Regions from separate parts of the Nitratireductor sp. CH_MIT9313-5 genome, predicted to be linked through region 1. Evidence: predicted binding sites of a transcription regulator. Region 1 holds the regulator's gene; each other region holds the start of a gene.
What was found. Region 1 encodes LexA, which represses DNA repair genes until DNA is damaged. Its sites were predicted from a motif close to TGTTCNNNNTGTGTTCNG; they were not measured.

Region 1 (7,257 bases):
ATGTGGGGCCAGCACGCGTGGAACTGGGTACCCGCACGATTTTCAACCTGCTCGGACCGCTTTCCAATCCCGCCGGCGTCAAGCATCAGCTCGTGGGGGTATTCTCGCCCCAGTGGGTCGAACCGCTGGCAGAGGTGTTGAAGGAGCTTGGCACGGACAGGGCTTGGGTCGTACATGGCGACGGCCTGGACGAGATAACGACTGCCGGCACAACCAAGGTTGCCGCCCTTGAAAACGGTGCGATTCGGACCTTTGATCTGACGCCGGAGGAAGTCGGTCTCCCACGCGTGACCGTAGCTGATCTCAAGGGCGGCGACGGCGAGTACAATGCCCGCGCGCTGCGTGCCGTTCTTGAAGGAGAGCGCAATGCCTATCGCGATATCGCAGTTTTCAACGCAGCCGGTACATTGACCATGGCTGGCAAGGCTGAGAATCTGCAGGACGGCGTGAAGATGGCCCAGGCGGCAATCGACAATGGCAGCGCTCTGAAGCGCCTCGAAAAACTGGTCGAAGTGTCCAACCGGTAAGCCGGAGCGACATGCGAAGGACGGCAATGGCTGACATTCTGGAAAAGATCGAGACCTACAAGCGCGAGGAGATCGCGGCCGCAAAAGCCGCTGTTCCGCTGAGCGAGCTCAAGGCGAAAGCCGCAGATGTCGAAGAGCCCCGCGGTTTTGCACGCGCATTGCGCTCTGACATCGACAAGGGCCGTTTTGCGCTTATTGCCGAGGTGAAGAAGGCAAGCCCCTCCAAGGGACTGATCCGTGCGGACTTCAACCCGCCGGCACTCGCCGAAGCCTATCGCGAAGGCGGCGCGACTTGCCTCTCTGTGTTGACGGACAAGCCCTCATTCCAGGGAGCGCCGGAATATCTTGCACAGGCGCGCAATGCCTCGGGTCTTCCGGTCCTGCGCAAGGATTTCATGTTCGAGACCTATCAGGTTCACGAAGCCCGCGCCTGGGGAGCAGATGCGATCCTGCTCATCATGGCTTCCCTCACCGACGATGAGGCGCGCCAACTTGAAGACGAGGCTTTCCAACTTGGCATGGACGTGCTGGTGGAGGTTCATGACGAACCCGAGCTTGAGCGAGCGCTCAAACTGTCCTCACCGCTGATTGGTATCAACAATCGCAATCTGCGAACATTCGAAGTCAGCCTCGAGACCAGCGAGAAGCTGGCACCGCTTGTCCCCGATGAGCGGCTGATTGTGGGCGAAAGCGGCATCTTCACCAATGCTGACTGCCAGCGCCTGTCGAAATGCGGCATCAACACCTTCCTGATCGGCGAGAGCCTGATGCGCCAGGATGATGTAGCCCAAGCCACACGCGATCTGCTCGCTCCTGTGGCTGCTTGAGTTTCCATGACGCGGCTCACCCATATCACCTCCGATGGCACTGCGCAGATGGTGGATGTTGGCGCAAAAAGCGAAACCGCCCGCCATGCAATGGCTGAGGGATCCGTGAAAATGCGTCCGGAAACGCTGGATGCCATCCGCAGAGGCGATGCCAAGAAAGGTGACGTTATCGGCACTGCACGCATTGCAGGCATCATGGCTGCAAAGCGCACCCACGAACTCATCCCGCTTTGTCACCCTCTCGGTCTCGACAGCGTTGCCGTCGAAATCAAACCCGACGAGGAACTGCCGGGCCTTCACATTTGTGCAACCGCACGGGTGACCGGCAAGACAGGCGTGGAGATGGAAGCTCTAACAGCAGCCTCCGTTGCCTGCCTGACCATCTATGACATGGCCAAGGCCATGGATCGCGGCATGGAAATCACCAATCTCCGCCTTGTCGAGAAAGCCGGCGGCAAATCGGGCCACTGGAGAAGAGAAGACGCACCGGATGGCACTTCTTCCCGTTGATGAAGCGCTGGAGCGAGTTCTGGACGGCGTCAAGCCGCTGGAACCCGAATGCGTGCCATTGAGAGAAGCGTCAGGACGTGTCCTTGCGTCACCGATATATGCCAACCGGACCCAGCCGCCCTTCGACGCATCCGCAATGGACGGCTTTGCGGTACGTGCGGACGACACCCGCAAACCCCAGAACAACCTGCGCGTGGTCGCAGAGGCTGCGGCTGGCACACGGTTCGAAGGCACGCTCAAGCATGGGGAATCGGTACGGATTTTCACCGGGGCACCTGTGCCGAAAGGTGCTGACGCTGTCCTGATACAGGAGAACACCGAACAGACCGGTCAGGCAACAATCCGTGCGACGTGTCCCGTCGAGGTTGGACGAAATATCCGGCTGGCAGGCCTCGATTTTCGTGAAGGCGACACCCTGCTTGAACCGGGGCGCAAACTCGATCCCGCAGCTCTGGCACTTGCCGCCTCTGGCGGACATCCGAGCCTATGCGTGCACAGGAAACCGCTTCTGGCGGTACTTGCCACCGGTAACGAGCTTGTCCCTCCCGGCGACGAGATCGGAGAAAATCAGATCATCGCATCCAACACATTCGGCATCGCAGCCATAGCCGAACAGGAAGGTGCTGAAGTGCTTGATCTGGGCATCATACCCGACGACGCAGCGTTGATTTCTGCGGCATTGCAGCAAGCCTCCGGTCAAGGAGCGGATGTTCTGGTCACGCTCGGCGGCGCATCGGTTGGAAAACACGACCTCGTGCGCAGCGCACTGGCTGACGCGGGAATGCAGCTTTCGTTCTGGAAAGTTGCCATGCGCCCGGGCAAGCCATTGATCTCCGGAAGATTGGGCAACCAGCGGGTGCTGGGCCTGCCCGGCAACCCTGTTTCCAGTCTTGTCTGCGCCGAACTCTTTCTGCGACCGCTCCTGGCCCGGCTCTCCGGCGCTATCTTCCGTCCCGATATCCGCCGCGCCAGGCTCGCCACTGCCATGTCGGCCAATGATGAACGTCAGGACTATGTGCGTGCAGTCGCGGTACAAGGCCCTGAGGGGCTTCTAGCAACACCGTTTGCTCACCAGGATTCGTCGCACCTGACGGCTTATGCTGCCGCAAACTGCCTCCTCATCAGGGAACCCCACGCACCCGCCGCGGCCGCCGGCGACAGATGCCGGATCCTGATGCTGCGAGACTGACGCCAAAATTGCCGTTGCGGAACACAACTGGAACAGATACATTATGTTCTGGTTTTGTTTATGACTGATTCCGGGAGTCGGCAATGCTGACACGCAAACAGCACGAGCTGCTGCTCTTCATCCACGAGCGTCTGAAGGAGACGGGCATCCCGCCTTCGTTTGACGAGATGAAGGAGGCGCTCGACCTGGCTTCCAAGTCGGGCATTCATCGTTTGATTACCGCGCTCGAGGAAAGGGGCTTCATCCGCAGGCTTCCCAACCGGGCTCGTGCGCTGGAAGTGTTGCGCCTGCCTGATTCGATCGCACCAGGTCTTGGCGGCACTGCACGCAAGTTTCAGCCAAGCGTGATCGAGGGTAGCCTCGGCAAAACGCCCGAACCTGCCCGTCCCGCCGCTCCCGCGCCTGCACCGGCTGAAGACGGTGGCGCCTACAGCGTCCCGGTCATGGGGCGTATCGCAGCCGGTGTGCCCATCGATGCCATCCAGCACCAGACCCACAGCATCACGGTACCGCCGGATATGCTTTCAGGTGGGGAGCACTACGCTCTGGAAGTAAAAGGCGACTCGATGATCGAGGCTGGGATCTTCGATGGTGATACTGTCATCATCAAACATTCCAGTTCGGCCAATCCCGGTGAGATCGTTGTTGCGCTGGTTGACGATGAGGAAGCCACACTCAAGAGGCTCAGGCGCAAGGGCGCATCCATTGCGCTTGAGGCAGCCAATCCTGCCTATGAGACGCGCATTTTCGGCCCCGACCGCGTGAAGGTTCAAGGCAAGCTGGTCGGTTTGATCCGCCGCTACTGACCTTGTGAGCCCTCGGGTCGCTGCTGAATTCATAGCGCGCCCGCAGGAGGGTTAATCCCTCCGGTAGGGCGGCAGGCCCTTGCAGCGCGAGAATATTGTCGGTGTTCATGCCAGGGCCGATAGGGCCTGGCCACGGCATGTACAAGTCGGGTTATCCTGTCCGGTCTGGTCGACAGATAGATTGCCGCAGCACCATTTTGTGCGAGATCCTTCTTGGTCAGCAGCAACACGTGCCTGCCGCATGGAGAGGAGATTGTGGCATCGTCGACCACGATCACCGCAGCTTTCGAGCAATAGGCTCTAGTGTCTGCCGGGTCCTTCAGATGCACGATTGCTCCACCATGGGGATGCTCCAGCGAGCAGACCGTGTCGGCGCATGAAAAGGCGTTGTCTGGTGTGGCCTGCCCCTCATCCACACCCTGCGGCTTGATCACCTGATCGACATTCAGCGCATGTTTCCAATCACCCATGGTGAAGCCGTTGGGCCGGTCTCTGTTGACCGCCAGTGCCCCGTTTGCCACGCGGACACCGACGAGCCGCGCATCATCGCTCACAAGGACATCTGGAAGGTCGCGCTGGGACCAGACGGCCAGTCCGGCAAGCAGGAACGGGAGCGACAGAATTCTCAACCGCGTCGTGAAAATGACCAGCAATGTAAACCCGCTGACGAGCAGCAGGAATGCGCCCCGCGGCATCAGACCGATCGCATCAATGGGACTGCGATCTGAAACCGTTTCGGCGATCAGCGTAATCCCCTCTATCGCCTTGCCCATCAGGAGCCAGAATGGTCCATCCAGCCCAAATGGCATCATGATCATTGCGATTACCGCAGATGGCATGGCAACAAGCGAGACCAGGGGCATGGCCGCCAGATTTGCAGGCAAAGCATAAGGACTGACGCGCTGAAAATGCCACGCTCCGAACAGGCTGGTTGCCAGGCCGGCAATAATGCTGGTCGCGCAAAGCCCGGCGAAGAACAGTAGTACCGCCATTGCCACGCGAGCGGCCAGCCCTCGCTCCCGATGCGGCCGGTGCGAGGCCCTGCGGCGGCGTTCCGTCCACCATCCATACGCGGCAATCAGTGCCGCAGTCGCCGCAAAGGACATCTGAAAACTGGGCCCGACCACCACATGGGGTGATGCGGCAATGATGATGAGGGCGGCAATGGCGAGATTACGCATTGTTATCGCCGCGCGATCAAACAGAAGCGCTGCCAGCATGACGGCGAGCATGATATAGCTGCGTTGCGCGGCGACGGCTCCTCCGGAGATCAGCAGATAAAGCGTGGCCAGAAGCAAAGCTGCGCCTGCGGCATATTTCTTCACCGGCAGGCGCGAGGCGCTCTGAGGAAAGAGCGCGAAGCCCCAGCGCACGCCAAGCATGACGCATCCGGCGGCCAATGCCATGTGCAGGCCTGAAATTGCCAGAATATGCGCCAGCCCTGCGCGCCGTAGCCACTCATTCGTTTCTTCGGGTATGCCCGCACGGAAACCGGTGATCATCGCGACCGCCACTTGCCCAGCCTGCCCATCCACATGGCGCGAAATTCGCTCAGCGAGCGCCCGGCGCAGCCTTTGGACCAGGCTTTGCGCACGCAATAGAACACTCTCTTCGGCTTTTTGAACGCGCACGGGATTGCGCAGAAAGAAGCCAACTGCACCCCGCTCCTGGAAAAAGCTCGTAAAGGCAAAGTCATAGGCACCAGGGCGCACCGGCCCGGAAGGCGGCATCAGCCGCACCAGCCCGCTGACAACGTCGCCCGGCGCCAGCGCATCCGGCACATTGCGGGCGCTGACCCGGACACGGTCAGGTGCATATCTCAGTTGCGGCCGCTCTGTCCCGATCACATCCAGCGTAAGCCGGATGCGTCCGTTTGCCATGTGCTCAAGTGTCAACACCTGCCCCGTCAGCGTTGTGGCAATGGGCGAACCAAGCATCGGTGTTGATCGCCGCCAGGTCTCCAGCTTGGCTGCGGCCAGCCCCATTGAGAAAACCAGTAACGCCGCAAGTCCGAGGGAGACCACCGGTCTACCTCGCGCCAGAAAAAGGCCCGCAAGGAGCACCGTGACAGTTGCCACGATGGCTGCGCCTGCTGGTTCTTCCGGCAAGGCGAAATAGACCGCTGCGCCAATGGCCAGCAAGACAGGCAGAAACAGGAACGGTGTGCCTCGGGCAGCTTCCACGTGCAGGTCGCTCAGCACATTTCCACTCAACGACTGAGTCAGGGATTTACGCGACCGTGGCTGCGCCGAAGGCAGCGTCGCACCACCAGCTTCTGCAATATCCCGGACAGGCTCCGCCACGGGCGAACCGACCTGGCCGAAACCCTGCCCGAACCGCTCGCGCTCATCCATGCTGGTGGCCGCCCCGTCACCTTGCATTTCCCATAAGCCCCCGGCGCTTGCGTGCGCTCTCGCCTATGCTACATGAGGCGCACGCAATTTCCACCCGACGGATGGGCGGTCAGGATCGCCCACAGCCCAAACAGGATGTCATGTCAAAACCTGTCGTAACCCGCTTCGCCCCCTCACCCACCGGCTTCCTGCATATTGGCGGCGCCCGGACAGCATTGTTCAACTGGCTTTATGCGCGTCACACAGGCGGCAAGATGCTGCTGCGTATCGAGGATACCGATCGCAAGCGTTCCACCGACGAAGCAACCAGGGCCATTATCGAGGGAATGTCCTGGCTCGGCCTCGACTGGGACGGCGAGCCGGTTTCTCAGCACTCGCGGGCCGATCGCCATCGTGAAGTGGCCTTGGAAATGGTGGAACGAGGCGAAGCATATTATTGCTATGCCTCCCAGGAAGAGCTGGAGGCCATGCGCGAAAAGGCGCGCGCTGAAGGCCGCCCGCCGCGCTACGACGGCACCTGGCGTGATCGTGATCCCTCCGAAGCGCCTGAAGGCGTAAAGCCTGTCATTCGCATCAAGGCGCCAAAGGATGGCGAGACCGTCATTCATGACAAGGTTCAAGGCGAGGTGCGCTTTCCAAACAAGGATCTCGACGATTTCATCATTCTGCGCTCCGACGGCTCGCCAACCTACATGCACGCAGTCGTCGTGGATGATCACGACATGGGCGTAACCCACATCATCCGCGGTGACGACCACCTTACCAATGCCGCGCGCCAGACCCTGATTTACAAGGCCATGGGCTGGGATGTGCCGGTGATGGCGCATATTCCGCTGATTCACGGTGCTGACGGTGCGAAGCTGTCCAAACGCCACGGCGCGCTGGGCGTGGAAGCCTATCGCTCCATGGGCTATCTGCCCGAGGCACTGTGCAATTACCTCGCCCGCCTTGGCTGGAGCCATGGCGATGACGAAGTGATGTCCATCAAGCAGATGGTCGAATGGTTTGAGATCGAGGATGTGAACAAGGGCGCAGCGCGCTTCG
Region 2 (7,257 bases), on a different contig from region 1:
AAGCTGAAGCTCATCAGCCAGTCGCGTGGTCTGTTTGGCCGCCGCCTCGGCCTCATTTCCTCACCCGACATGGGCGCCATTGGCGCTTCCTTCGCATCCGGCATGATGGACAGCGCGGAGGAACAGGCCCTTTGGCAACGCTTCGGCTTGTGAGATAGAATAAGACCGGACGGTCTCGTCTTTGCGCGGCGTTAGCTGGAGGATGTGCGCATGCCACAATTGTTCTTTTTCGGCGCTGTAGGCTTGGCCGCCTATCTGGGCTACCGCGCATTCGTGCGCGAGGCCGAGCGGGTGACCAGCCGCGCCAAACGCGCGCGCAAGGAAGCGGCAACCGGCAGCATGGGCACCCTGGTGAAAGACCCTGAGACCGGCGAATATCGCGTGGCCAGGGACTGAGCATTGGCACACAGCCTCAGCCGGGTTGCACCCGCCAAGATCAATCTGTGCCTGCATGTGACCGGTCAAAGGCCGGACGGTTATCACCTGCTCGAAAGCCTCGTGGTCTTCACGCAATTCGGTGACCGGCTCACGGTTTCACCTTCAAGCGAGGACGAATTCACGATCACTGGCCCGCAGGCCCTCGGACTGCCGGTGGGGGCGGAGAACCTTGTGCTTCGCGCTCGCGATCTTCTGCGTGAGGAGACGGGGCATGTTGAACCTGTTGCCATCAAGCTTGAGAAGAAACTTCCCGCCGCTTCCGGCATGGGAGGCGGGTCGTCTGACGCGGCTTCAACGCTTATTCTGTTGAACGCGCTGTGGAAGCTGGGGCTGAAGCAGGATCGGCTGGCACGGATAGCGCTCAAGCTCGGGGCCGATGTTCCCATGTGCCTCAGCGAGACGCCGCTGATCGCCCGTGGCATCGGTGAAGACATCACGCCTTTAAGCGCAGTCGCAGAGTTATCCGTGCTGCTGGTCAATCCCGGAGTGCCGGTTAGCACGCCGGAGATCTTCCGCAAGCTCGAGCGCAAGGAAAATCCGCCTCTCCCGCCCCTGACAGCGCTCGACACCGCTCCTGCTCTATTCGATTGGCTCCATCGGACGCGCAATGATCTGCAGGAGCCAGCCACGCGCATTCAGCCGGAGATTTCGCACTGCCTTTCGGCACTCTTAGCAACGGGGGCGGAGCTGGTGCGGATGACCGGCTCGGGCGCGACCTGTTTCGGGCTGTTTTCTTCGCAAGAGGCTGCCGAACGGGCGCGTGAGGAAATCTCGGCAAGCCATCCCGACTGGTTTGTCGTCGCCACTTCCCTGCTGCACGAAACGGAAGCTTTCGACCATGTCTGATACACCTGACTTCGTGCCGGTGCGCTTTGCCATCCTGACCGTTTCGGACACGCGCAGCCTGTCTGACGACCGCTCCGGCGACACCTTGGAAAGGCGCATTCGAGATGCGGGCCATCAGGTGGCCGACCGGAGGATCACGAAGGACAACATCGAAGCCATCCGTGCAATTGTCGCGGACTGGTCCAAGTGCGACGCGGTGGATGTCGTGCTGACGACGGGCGGAACGGGGTTTACCGGCCGGGACGTCACGCCGGAGGCTGTCGAGCCTCTCTTCGACAAGCGCATGGACGGCTTCTCCCATGTCTTCCACCGCGTCTCGTTCGAGAAGATCGGCACCTCAACGATCCAGTCGCGCGCTACGGCGGGCCTGATCGGGGGCACCTTCGTTTTCTGCCTCCCCGGCTCACCCGGCGCTTGCCGTGATGCTTGGGATCTGGTGCTGAAGGACCAGTTCGACATTCGCCACAAGCCCTGCAACTTCGTAGAGATCATGCCGCGTCTCGACGAACATCTGCGCCGCAAGTCCGATTGACGCTTACCCGATACCGGAACATTTTTGTTCTTGCTTTGTTCTCTATTCTGAAATAGGAATAGATTCATGCAAGGCGGATGGGGCGCTTGGCCCGCAATTCCGGTGGAGGCTCTCATGGTGGAACAGATCGCACGCGCTGACATTGCTGCTTCAGGCAATGGAGGCGTCATGGCGGCCAACGCTATCGTCGAAGGTTCTGGCATTCGCGTTCACGAAGGGCGCAGGCGGGGCCGCTCTGCGGGGATCAATCCCACGGGGCGCTTCGAGCCGCTGACGCGCCATGTCTTCGATGATGGCTGGGAATCGCTGGAAGAGCTGCCGCCATTCAAGACGGAGGTTCAGACCGAGCGTCCGCGCAGCATCATCACCAAGAACAATTCGCCTGACATTTCCTTCGACCGGTCCATCAACCCCTATCGGGGCTGTGAGCATGGCTGTGTCTATTGTTTCGCACGACCCACCCACTCCTATATGGGGCTGTCTGCCGGGCTAGATTTCGAGGCGCGTCTCTTCGCCAAGCCTGATGCCGCCCGGCTTCTGGAGCGAGAGCTTGGCAAGAAGGGTTATGAGCCGCGGACGATCGCGATTGGCACCAATACCGACCCCTATCAGCCCATCGAGAAGAAATACCGCATCATGCGCGAGGTGCTGGAGGTGCTTGAAGCGCATCAGCATCCCGTGGGCATCGTCACCAAGTCTGCACTGGTGACGCGGGATATCGATATCCTCTCACGTATGGCTGAGAGGGGCTTGGCCAAGGTGGCGCTTTCGGTGACGACGCTCGACCGGCGGCTCTCCCGTACGATGGAGCCGCGCGCTGCCACGCCAACCCGCAGGCTCGAGACCATCCGCGCCTTGAGTGACGCAGGCATTCCCGTGTCGGTCATGATCGGTCCCGTTATCCCGGGGCTCACCGACAGCGAGGTCGAGCGCATCCTGGAATCGGCCCATGCGGCGGGTGCGCGTGAAGCCGGTTACATCATTCTGCGTCTTCCGCTGGAAGTCAGCCCGATCTTCAAGGATTGGCTCCTGCGCCATTATCCTGACCGCTTCCGCCATGTCATGTCACTCGTGCGCTCCATGCGAGGTGGCAAGGACTATGACGCGGAATGGGGCAAGCGCATGAAGGGCACCGGCCCCTATGCCTGGCAGATCGGTCGCCGCTTCGAGATGGCGGCAAAGCGTCTCGGCCTCAACCAGGAAAAGCTGAAGCTGCGCAGCGATCTTTTCAAGGCGCCAGCGGGTGAAGGAGAGCAGCTCACCCTTCTGTAGAATCTGGCGAGGCAGCATACCTGCCTCCCCCTCTTCCCGTCGTTGCCATCCCCGGGCCGACGGAGCCTTTCCGGATGCCCCACAACTCCACCGGAAGGGCTTGCGGAGAATCGGAAGCGATGCGAGTTTCGCCGCACCATGTCTCGCTCGCGTTCCGATTCTCCGCTCCTTTTTGACCTGCCGATCCGGCCGGACTACAGCCTTGAGCATGGCATCATGCGCGATGGGACGGCACCTGTTGCCGGATTGGACGAAGCCGGTCGCGGACCGCTGGCCGGTCCTGTGGTTGCCGCGGCAGTCATCCTCGATGCAAATCGGCTGCCCGAGGGACTTGATGATTCAAAGCGTCTTACCGCAGAAGCACGCGAAGCCCTGTTTCTGGACATTCTGGGTGCTGCGATTTCGGTCTCCGTGGCCTCGGTCTGTGCGGCAAGCATTGACGCTTCCGACATCCGCCTGGCCTCGCTTGAAGCGATGAGAAGGGCGCTTCATGGCCTGTGTACACCTGCCCGCTTTGCACTTGCAGACGGTCGCGACATCCCGCCCGGCCTCAATTGCCCTTGCAAGGCCGTGGTGAAGGGCGACCAACGCTCCCAGTCTATCGCGGCAGCCTCGATCATCGCCAAGGTCACGCGCGACCGCATGATGACCCGCACCGGCCACTGCCAGCCCCATTATGGTTTCGACAGCCATGCAGGCTATGCCACCAAACGCCACCGCGACGCCATCACACAACACGGCCCCGTTCAACGCATCCACCGCATGAGCTTCGCTCCGCTGAAATCGCTGGATCTACTGGCCAGCTGACTACGCCGGGGTGGGTCTTTGGCACTGCCAACCCGTCCACCCGGCCGAGCAGTGCGAGAGCCGGGACCTAATGGGGGGCATGGTCCCACATCGCAAAAGGCGGGAGCGGCGGTGGACGGGCACGCCGAGGGCCGGACTTTTCTCCACGATGATCTTCCATTGGCTCCCGGTTGGCCTGCCGCTTCCGGGATGACGAGAGAATAAAGGCGGCGCTCCAGGCTCGTCATCCTATGGCTTGTCCATTGGATCTGCTGATCGCTCATCTTGTTCGGCATAGGGTCGTTTGAACGCGGCAGATCCTCGGCACGAGGCCGAGGATGACGGAGTTGGATTTGTCCCTGTTTGTGATGCGCATATGTTTTCACCCTTTCGCACCGCCGCCCCTCCATCCTGCCGGACATCTCCCCCACGGGTGGGAGATTGGCTAGCCGTTATTTCACAACTGCATCTCGATAAAAGGAACTGCAATTACCGCAACGGACCTCCCCCTTGTGGGGGAGATGCCTGGCAAGGCAGAGGGGGTGTGCCTGGCGCAGGCTTCTCCGCCATGGTCGTGTGCGGTAGGCATAAAAAAACCGCCGGAAGCGGTGCTTGCGGCGGTTTTGATTGATGTGCGAGGCGCGTCTAATTGAGCTTGGTTTTAACCTGACCCAGCGCGTCCTTGAAAAGTTCGGCGCTTTTGGCACCGTCGACCTTGTCGGCGAGGATGTTGCCAGCTGCAGCGACAGCGACGTCGACGGCGAGCGAGCGAACCTCGTTCACGGCATCGCGTTCGGCCTGAGCGATCTTCTGCTCTGCCAGTGCAGTGCGGCGCGCAACATATTCCTCGGTCTTTTCCTTGGCCTCGGCAACAATCTGCTTGGCTTCGCGCTTGGCGGCGGACACCATGTCCTGCGCCTCCTGCTCGGCTTCCTGACGCTTGCGTTGGTATTCGGCCAGAAGCTGCTGTGCCTCTTCGCGCAGACGGCGTGCTTCCTCGATCTCGTTGCGGATGCGGTCCGCACGCTTGTCCAGGGAGCCGTTGATCATGCCCGGCACCTTGAGATAGGCCATGATCGCGAGGAAGATGACGAGGCCGACTAGGGCCCAGAATGTGGCGTCCATGGTCCTCTCCTAGCCTTCTGCGCGCTTCACGGCGCTGTCGAGCGTTGCCTTGTCCACCTTCGTGCCAACGAGCTCGGCGACGATGGTTTCGGCAGTCTCGGCAGCGATGGTGCTGACGTCACCAAGAGCGGTCTTCTTGATCTCTGCGATGCGGCTTTCAGCAGCGGCAAGCTTCTCCTCCAGGTTCTTCTCAACCTGGCGGCGCTCGGCCTCCGCATCGGCTTTGGCCCCGTCACGCGCCTCCTGAGCGATGGCGCCGGCACGCTTGCGTGCTTCGGCCAGTTCCTGCTCGTAGGCCGCAACTGCTGCGTCAGCCTCTTCCTTCATCCGTGCTGCCTGATCGAGATCCTGGGCGATGCGGTCGCGCCGCACTTCCAGAATGCTGCCGATGCGTGGCAGGACGACCTTTTTCAGGAAAAGGTAGAAAAGCCCGAAGGTGATCGCCAGCCATAGCAGCTGGGATGGAAAGGTTGCCGCGTCGAAGGGCGGAAAACCAGCCTCATGGCCAGCTTCGCCAGCAACGCCGGTCTCTGAATGTGTTTCGTCGACCGCGTCGGCCGACTGTGCATATGCCGATGCCACGAACATGGCCTTCCTCTCGGGCGCTGCCCCTAATCAACTCTCATAAAGGCTAAGGCAGGCCGGCACCGCCTAATGCGGCGCCACTGATCTGCATAAGCCTTTCGTGCATCGGGCAGGAGCATCTTGTCCCTGCCCTTGCAGCACGTGACCGGCCTGAAGCCGGCCTGGCTAGTCTCGAGCTCTATTAGGTGAAGAGCAGGAGCAGAGCGATGAGCAGCGAGAAGATGCCCAGAGCTTCCGTCACGGCGAAGCCGAAGACGAGGCGGCCGAACTGGCCGTCAGCTGCCGACGGGTTGCGCAGAGCGCCCGACAGGTAGGAACCGAAGATGTTGCCGAGGCCGAGGGCTGCACCAGCCATGCCGAAACAAGCGATACCGGCGCCGATTGCCTTTGCTGCTTCTACTTCCATTTTGAACTCCTTATGGATCAGATTGCCTGTGATTGAACATGCGGCGCGAGCGCCGATGACTTTTTCCTAGTGGCCGCCCGGATGGACTGCATCATTGAGATACATGCAGGTCAGGATGGCGAAGACATAGGCCTGCAGAAAGGCCACCAGAAATTCGAGACCGGTGAGCGCGATGACCATGGCAAGCGGAAGAACCGCGCCAGCAGCACCGGCTGCACCAAGCGCACCCATGGATGCGACGAAGCCAGCAAAAACCTTCAGCGTGATGTGGCCTGCCAGCATGTTGGCGAACAGACGAACCGAGAGGCTCACCGGACGCGACAGGAAGGACACCACCTCGATGAGAACGACCAGCGGCAAAACGGCTGCGGGCACGCCCGAAGGCACGAAAAGCTTGAGGAAGCCAAGGCCGTGCTTGGCAAAACCGTAGATGATCACCGTCCCGATCACCAGCATGGCCAGTGCGAAGGTGACGATGATGTGGCTGGTCACGGTAAAGAAGTAGGGCACCATACCGAGCAGGTTGGCCACCAGCACGAACATGAAGAGCGAGAAGACCAGCGGGAAGAAGTGCATGCCTTTCGAGCCGGCAGAATCACGCAGCATCGAGGCGATGAACTCGTATGCCATCTCCGAGATGGACTGGAGACGCCCCGGCACGAGACCACGGCTCGACGTGGTTAGGTAGAGGAAAGCGCCTGCTGCGGCGACCGTTGCCACCATGAAGGCGGCCGAGTTGGTGAAGGAGAAATCCAGGCCACCAATCTCGATTGGAATGAGCTTCGAGATCTGGAACTGTGAGATCGGGTCGTTCGCCACTGAAATCCCCTCGTCGTCGATTTTCGGCCTATGGCCGGCTAATTCGCCCCTCGGTCGGAATCGTCATCGACGTTTCGCGCCCCGAATTCAGCAACCAATCCTGCAGAGCGCAGGACATTGAGAACTCCTGCTCCAAAACCAAGAAGCAGGAAAATGATCAAGCCCCAGGGCGAAGTACCGGCGAATTCATCTATGAACCAACCGATCGCCGCCCCGACGAGAACACCTGCAACGAATTCGCTGGAAAGCCGCAAGGCATTTCCCATACCGTTCATCGTGCCGGTCTTCGCGCTTTCTGCCGCCTGCGGCTTGGGCCTTTTGGCTGCCAATGCGGCTTCCAGGTCCTTGCGCCGACGATCCAGATCGTCCGGCTTTTCCCCGTTTGCCACAGCAACCTCCTTGCCGGTTACCGCTCAGCAGCATCAGGCTGCAAAGTCGCGCGCAACAT
Region 3 (7,257 bases), 300 kb from region 1:
GCCCGATGATCTTGCTGAAGCGTGCACAGACTATGATGCATATCGTAAATGAAATGTGAAGCCAAAATTCTACCTGAGGGTGTATTCAGGTGCCAGCTTCTTCTTCATCATCATCTAGTGGTTCAGTGTCTTCAGACGTGCCGCGTATCACTGAATAGCTGGACCAAGTGGGCTGTGGCTGGTGTACCAGTTACGTTAACGTTTACGTCGCCGTGACATATCGCGTGCTCTTCCGGTTTCGGAAAAGGTGTTGAAATTCAACTGGCTATTTCGGTTTTGACGTTATGTTCTCTTGAGGCGACGAAATACTGTTTCTGTTGTTTACTCGCTTTCTGCGTGTGTTGACACCTGCGAGCCATATATTGCCATATATAACGAACGCCGCGAAAGCGGAGTGCGAGGGGGCGACAGATGCACAAGCAGTTTGATGAGTTGAAGAAGCAATTGAACGAGCTTTCGGAGACTCTCAACAGATTTGAATCCGAGGCAGTACAACTGCGCATTGTTGAGCTGCTGTTCAAGCAGCAGAACGTGGACGGGCTGTCGGAAAACGCAACTGGCTACCGTGCGGGCCCAGGTTTTCAAGGTGTCGACTGGATTGGCGAGCGCGGCGAGTTGCTTCATCGCGGCCGTCCGCGCCGCGGGCGCAAGACCGCGCCAAGCGCGAGTGGTGCTGTGGCAGCCTTGAATGATCTTCTGAACGGCGATTTTTTCAACGAGCGTCGAACAATCGGTGACATCGTCAAGAAATGCGAGACCGATCTGGGCATGCGCTACAAGTCGAATGCCTTTTCTGGCCCGCTCTCGCGCTATGCAAAGAACGGAGTTCTGCAGCGCGAGAAGAATGACGAGGGCAAATTCGTCTACTTCAAGGAGCAGGGGGGCGAATAGCGCCCGCTGCCCTTTCCAAAGCGTCAGACCGGGCTGACGAAGCCGTCGAGCACACGCTTCTGGCCCGCCTTGTCGAAGTCGATGGTCAGTTTGTTGCCGTCGATCGCAGCGATGTTTCCGTTGCCGAACTTCAGGTGAAAGACACGGTCGCCCACCTTGAATGCCGAAGGTGTGTCGGAGACGGATTTGGCAACAAGCTCTCCTTCGATGGTTCGGCCCTTCACCGAGCCTCGACCAGCTCCATAGCCTGAATCTGCCTCACCATAACCGATGCGCTCGACCTGATGTCCGGAGCGGGTGCCCCAGTTTCGGTCGGTGGCGCTGTTGCGGTTCTTCTGCGCCCGCTGCCAGCCGGGTGTTGCATAGGTGTTGGAGAAGCTGCCCTGATCGTCGAAGCGGGAGCGGCCATAAGGGTTCGGCCTGCCGATCTGTCCGTCGGGCCGCCCATAGCCGCCATAGGCGCTTCCGTCCTCGCAGACCTCGACATGAGCCTCGGGCAATTCGTCGAGAAAACGCGACGGCATGGTAGTCTGCCATAATCCGTGGATGCGCCTGTTGGAGGCGAACCACAGATGCAGGTTTTTCTTGGCGCGGGTGAGGCCGACATAGGCAAGTCGACGCTCTTCTTCCAGGCCGGTTCTACCGCCTTCATCCAGCGCACGCTGGTGCGGAAACAGACCTTCTTCCCAGCCGGGCAGGAAGACCGTGTCGAATTCCAGGCCTTTGGCAGAGTGCAGTGTCATGATGCTGATCGCATCCATTTCCTCGTCGCGCTCGGCGTCCATCACCAGCGCCACATGCTCCAGAAAACCGCGAAGGCTCTCGTAATCTTCCATGGAGCGAATGAGTTCCTTGAGGTTCTCCAGCCGGCCCGGCGCTTCCGCAGAGCGGTCGTTCTTCCACATGTCCGTGTAACCGGATTCCTCAAGGATCAGTTCAGCAAGCTCCGTATGGGAGGTGCGATCGAGCATGTCCTGCCAGCGCTCGAAATTCTCTACCACGGTGCGAAGTGCTGCGCGCGGCTTCGGCTTCATCTCCTCGGTGCCAACGAGATCACGCGCGGCCTGGAGCATTGGCACCTGGCGCATGCGGGCGACGTCGTGGATCTGCCGGACGGCTGCTTCACCAAGACCGCGCTTCGGCACGTTCACGATGCGCTCGAAGGCGAGGTCGTCTGCGGGCTGTGCGACGACGCGGAAATAGGCCATCGCGTCGCGTATTTCCTGCCGCTCATAGAAGCGCGGGCCGCCGATGACGCGGTAATTGAGGCCAAGGGTCACGAAGCGGTCTTCGAATTCACGCATCTGGAACGAGGCGCGCACGAGGATCGCCATGTCGTTCAGCGCATGCTTCTTGCTTTGCAGCGCCTCGATTTCCTCGCCGATTGCGCGCGCTTCCTCTTCGGAGTCCCACGATGCATGGACTTGCACCTTTGGCTCGTCGGGGTCTGCCTGTTCGGTGAAAAGCGTTTTTCCCAGCCGGCCCTCATTATGGGCAATCAGGTGCGAGGCAGCGCCGAGAATGTGAGACGTCGAGCGGTAGTTGCGCTCCAGGCGGATCACGGTTGCGCCGGGGAAGTCCTTCTCGAAGCGCAGGATGTTATCGACCTCAGCGCCGCGCCAGCCATAAATCGACTGGTCATCATCACCCACACAGCAGACGTTGACCGATTGACCCAGACGCTGGGCAAGCAGGCGCAGCCACATATATTGGGCGGTATTGGTGTCCTGATACTCGTCAACGAGGATGTAGCGGAAGCGCTTGTGGTACTCCTTCAGCACATCCGGATATTCGCGGAAAATGCGGATCGGGTGCAGGAGCAGGTCTCCAAAATCCACTGCATTGAGTGTGAGGAGTCGGTTCTGATAGGCCGCATAAAGCTCGCGGCCCTTGCCATTGGCGAAAGCGCGCGCATCGCCTTCAGGAATTTCCTTGGGCGTGAGTCCCTTGTTCTTCCAGCCGTCGATCATCTGGGCGAACTGACGTGCCGGCCAACGCTTGTCATCCAGCCCCTCGGCCTGAATGAGCTGCTTGAGCAGGCGGATCTGATCGTCCGTATCAAGGATGGTGAAAGAGGATTTCAGGCCGACGAGTTCGGCATGACGGCGCAGGAGCTTCACGCCAATCGAGTGGAAGGTGCCAAGCCATGGCATGCCCTCGATCGCTTCGCCGACAAAGACGCCGATACGCGTCTTCATTTCGCGCGCGGCCTTGTTGGTGAAGGTCACTGCCAGGATCTGCGAGGGATAAGCCTTTCCGGTCGCCAGGATGTGCGCAATGCGTGTGGTCAGAACGCGCGTCTTGCCCGTACCTGCACCAGCCAGCACAAGGACAGGACCCTCTGTCGTTTCCACAGCCTGAGCTTGCTCAGGGTTCAGGCCTTCAAGATAAGCCTGGCGTGGAGCGGCGCGTGCGGCCATGGCGCGCGCGGCAATGCCGCCGGCGCGTGGACCAGGTGCGGGTGCTGCATCTTCTTCGTCGAAGAAGGGGATATCATCAGGTGAACCGGACATAGGCTCCGCATATGGTGATTCGAGGCCCCAAGGGCAAACGTTTTCCTTTTGTACCGGTTCAGGTGGCGGGATTAAAGGGCAGGTAGGAGTTTCGAGGCAGCGCATACATGCTGATATTGACCAATTCGCGCGGTGCGTGTAATGGAAGCATTCTCTACACAGGAGTTTTGATGTCCCGCTAATGATAGAGGGCTTTTCACAGGCCTTCACCGGCTCGAAGCCAGCAGAAGTCTCTGCTGATTGAGCTGCAGAAACCAATGAAAGTTTCTCATTCCACCTCGGGTGGAGTGACATGTGGGATATTTCCAAATGATAAGAAAATACCGTCAGCAGGATGCTGACCGGCTGATTGCCATCTGGCGTTCAGCGAGCGACCTTGCTCACCCGTTTCTGTCCAAGAGCTTTCAGGATGAGGCACAGAAGCTCATCCGCGAGGTATATCTGCCTCAAGCAGAAACGATGATCCTTGAGCAGAACGGCACCATCCAGGGGTTCATCGCGCTGATTGGCAATACCATTGGCGGGCTCTTCGTTGACCCCGATGCAATTGGCAAAGGGTACGGACGTGCTCTGGTTGACTGGGCTTACGCGGAAAAGGGACCGCTTGAGGTGGAAGTCTTCCGCGATAACCCGATCGGCCGCCGGTTCTATGACCGCTATGGGTTCGTCTTCAAGGAAGAAGCCATTGATGAGCCATCCGGGTTCCCGATCATGCGGATGACCTATCGCGGCTAGTTGCCGCGTTGTTTCCAAGCGAAGGCGGGGCGGTTTATCGCCCCGCCAGTTTCATTGGCGCAGTTGCGCTGCGCGCTGGATGATCGCGCGGCCGAAAATCAGGTCTATCGGGATCGGCGCATTGGAGCGGCTCAGCTGGTAAAGCTCGTCATCGAGGCGCTTGCAGGCGCGCCAGAAGTCGTAGCTCGAGAAAGCCGGATCGTAAGCCAGCCGCTCGGACATCTCCTTCACATCGATCCTCACGAAAGCCTCCTGCCGGTGCAGATTTTGCACCGGATACGAATCATTAACCGCAAACAAGAGGATCATCCCGCGCACCGTTAACCATCAAGCTTTTGGCAAGGCAAAGCTGTGCAAAGGATTTCATGGTTAATGGCAGGTAAAGAGTGGCGTTACCTTAACGATGTTCTTCTTCGCTAGCCTGCACCAGTGCGCGATTGTAAGCGCGCAGGGCATGGATATGCGTCGCCCAGGCGATGATGCGTGTCTCGTCGCGCGGGTCGATGACTGGCAGGCGGCTGTGGCCGCCCTTGTCGAAGGCACGCAGGGCTGCTTCGAGAGTATCTGTCGGCTTCAGGCTGGGTGATTTCTCCGGATCATAGGTCTCAGGCTCTGCCTCATCGGGCAGGGGATCCATGAAATCCATGACGCGTTTGTTTTGCCCCAGGGCGCGATGTGGTCCCTGCTGCAGGAAGAGGCCGCGCGTCTCCAGCTGCCAGTGGAACCAGGAATGGCCGTGGATGGCCTGCGTGATGCCATGTGCGACGGCGACGCAGAGAAGGAGGGCGATCGAAAGCGTATAGCCGCCGGTCAGCTCGAAGACGATCACCGTGGTCGAAATGGGCGCCCCGAGCACTGCACCGGCGACCGCACCCATGCCGAGGATGGCGTAAAGACCTTCGCTGGATGCAAGTTCGGGAAAGGCAGACGCGGCGATGATGCCGAAGGAACCGCCGGTGAGGGCACCCAGATAAAGGGCAGGCGAGAAGATGCCGCCGCCAAAGCGGGTGCCGAGCGTAATAGCGGTGGCGATGGTCTTGACCACGATGAGAGTCAGCATGGTTATCAGCGGCAGTTTTCGCCACAGGGCCATGTCGGTAACTTCGTAGCCCACGCCCAGTACCTGCGGAAAGAAAACGGCAATGCCGCCAACAAGCAAACCGCCAAGCACAGGCAGGAGCCAGTAGCGGATATGGAGGCTGCGGGCGAGATAATCGGCGAGGAAAAGCGCAAGCTGGAACAGGATGGCCACAACGGCTGCCGTTACACCGAGGAGTGCGAAGGCCGGAAATTCCCAGAAGGAAGTAATCTGGTGATGGGGAATGAGGAAGGCAGCCGCATCACCGAACCAGAGGCGGGAGGCCACGCCACCGGCGGTGGAGGCAATCACGATGGGCACGAAGGAACGCATGGCGTAGTGGCCGAGGATGACCTCATGCGCAAAGAGCACACCGGCGATCGGCGCGTTGAAACTGGCTGATATTGCACTCGCCACGCCTGCGGCCAGAAGCGTGCGGCGGCACCATTCGGGGAGGTTGGCACGCCAGGCAAGGGCTGTTGCCAGAACCGCGCCAAGATGCACGACCGGTCCCTCGCGTCCCGCACTTCCGCCGAAGCCGAGCGAGAGCACCGTGACGGCTGATGAAAGCAGCCCGTCACGCAGATGCAGGCGTCGACCGGTCAGTGCACGCGCCTCGATCACGTCGGCGACGGCACCGGTGCGGCGTGCGGTCAATAGCGGCAGGAGACCGCCGACAATCAGACCACCAATGATGGGGCCAGCCATGACCCAGTACCAGGGGAGGGTGAGCGCTGCAGAATAGACGTGTTCGCTTCGGGTGCCCAGCCACAGAAGCTGAACGAAACCGATGCCTTCGCGGAAAAGTATCGCGGCAACGGCCACACCGAAGCCGATGATGAGCGCGAGAAGCCACACATAGGGCTGGCGCGTGCCGGTAAAGGCCAGGATGTTCGGAGACACCCAGGAATGCACGATCTTGGGAAGCTGTCTGATGATCTCCGGCGTCATCGTGATTATCGGCGTGGAATAGAGATGGATCGTCCCGCCCGCTGCGGGTGCGGGAGGTCAGCATGCTCACGCTGCATGGTCTCGATGGTCTCAGCGATGTCGTCAGGGAAGGGGGTCACCTTGGGTCCGTTCATGTCGATATGCAGGCTCAGGCACTCGCAGGCCGCCGCCAGCCAGCCATCCTCGTGATGGATTTCCTGGTAGAGATGAAGCCGCTTTGTGTCGTGATCCAGCAGCTGGGTTCGAACCCTTACCCGATGGCCCTGATGCAATTCGCGGATATAGCTCAAATGAATTTCAGCGGTATAGATCGTCAGGCGGCGTTCGGCCGCGTAGTCAGGGCCCATATTCATTTCAAGAAAAAGTTCGTCGGCCGCACGATCGAATATGACCGTATAATAGGCCATGTTCATGTGGCCGTTATAGTCGATCCAGTCCTTTTCCACCTCGAACACGCTGGACAGATGCGGGGCGGCCAATCTCGTTCTCCTTGCCTGAACAAAAGGGTGATGCACTGCCACATGGGGGCAGGATTGGGATTGAAAAGCAACAGCTTCGGCTCCACAAGTGCGATAGCCGGATATAGCGGAGGAAATCATGGCCACTGCACAAGCTATCGCAACGCACGAGGCGGAGGCGAATGTGCGAAATGTCTGCGAGACACTTGCCGCTCGCTTTGGTGAGCGTTTTCAGACGGGCCAGGCGCTGCGCGAACAGCATGCGCACAGCACGACCTATATTGCCGCGCAGTTGCCGGACGGCGTCTTCTTCGCGCATACGTGTGAAGAGATACAGGAGGTCGTGAAGCTTTGTGCCAAGCAGCGGGTTCCGATCATCCCGTTCGGCGTTGGCTCTTCGCTTGAGGGCCATGTGAATGCGCCTGAAGGCGGCATTTCCATTGACCTTTCACGCATGAACCGTGTTCTGGAAGTCAATGCGGAAGACATGGATTGCAAGGTTGAGGCTGGTGTTACCCGTGAGGAGCTCAACCACTATCTCCGCGATACCGGCCTTTTCTTCCCGATCGATCCGGGCGCCAATGCCACGCTTGGCGGCATGGCTGCGACGCGCGCTTCGGGCACCAATGCG

Region 2: the regulator LexA is predicted to act here: its motif matches at 1,842-1,859, upstream of WA367_RS15635 (PA0069 family radical SAM protein).
Region 3: the regulator LexA is predicted to act here: its motif matches at 3,443-3,460, upstream of WA367_RS10945 (ATP-dependent helicase).

The regions. Positions count from the first base shown of each region.
Region 1 covers NZ_JAYMER010000014.1:405,604-412,860, forward strand. Annotated here, with positions in the region: gene trpD (anthranilate phosphoribosyltransferase) at 1-527, shown strand, start outside; gene trpC (indole-3-glycerol phosphate synthase TrpC) at 554-1,354, shown strand; gene moaC (cyclic pyranopterin monophosphate synthase MoaC) at 1,361-1,864, shown strand; gene WA367_RS09460 (molybdopterin molybdotransferase MoeA) at 1,845-3,053, shown strand; gene lexA (transcriptional repressor LexA) at 3,137-3,859, shown strand; gene WA367_RS09470 (ComEC/Rec2 family competence protein) at 3,889-6,240, opposite strand; gene gltX (glutamate--tRNA ligase) at 6,354-7,257, shown strand, end outside.
Region 2 covers NZ_JAYMER010000022.1:46,492-53,748, reverse strand. Annotated here, with positions in the region: gene WA367_RS15655 (S49 family peptidase) at 1-153, shown strand, start outside; gene WA367_RS15650 (hypothetical protein) at 211-396, shown strand; gene WA367_RS15645 (4-(cytidine 5'-diphospho)-2-C-methyl-D-erythritol kinase) at 400-1,284, shown strand; gene moaB (molybdenum cofactor biosynthesis protein B) at 1,277-1,816, shown strand; gene WA367_RS15635 (PA0069 family radical SAM protein) at 1,934-3,088, shown strand; gene WA367_RS15630 (ribonuclease HII) at 3,227-3,895, shown strand; gene WA367_RS15625 (F0F1 ATP synthase subunit B) at 4,520-4,999, opposite strand; gene WA367_RS15620 (F0F1 ATP synthase subunit B) at 5,009-5,587, opposite strand; gene WA367_RS15615 (F0F1 ATP synthase subunit C) at 5,766-5,990, opposite strand; gene WA367_RS15610 (F0F1 ATP synthase subunit A) at 6,057-6,809, opposite strand; gene WA367_RS15605 (AtpZ/AtpI family protein) at 6,848-7,198, opposite strand.
Region 3 covers NZ_JAYMER010000014.1:704,836-712,092, reverse strand. Annotated here, with positions in the region: gene WA367_RS10950 (hypothetical protein) at 412-891, shown strand; gene WA367_RS10945 (ATP-dependent helicase) at 915-3,404, opposite strand; gene WA367_RS10940 (GNAT family N-acetyltransferase) at 3,714-4,139, shown strand; gene WA367_RS10935 (hypothetical protein) at 4,191-4,382, opposite strand; gene WA367_RS10930 (chloride channel protein) at 4,537-6,168, opposite strand; gene WA367_RS10925 (thioesterase family protein) at 6,174-6,647, opposite strand; gene WA367_RS10920 (FAD-binding oxidoreductase) at 6,766-7,257, shown strand, end outside.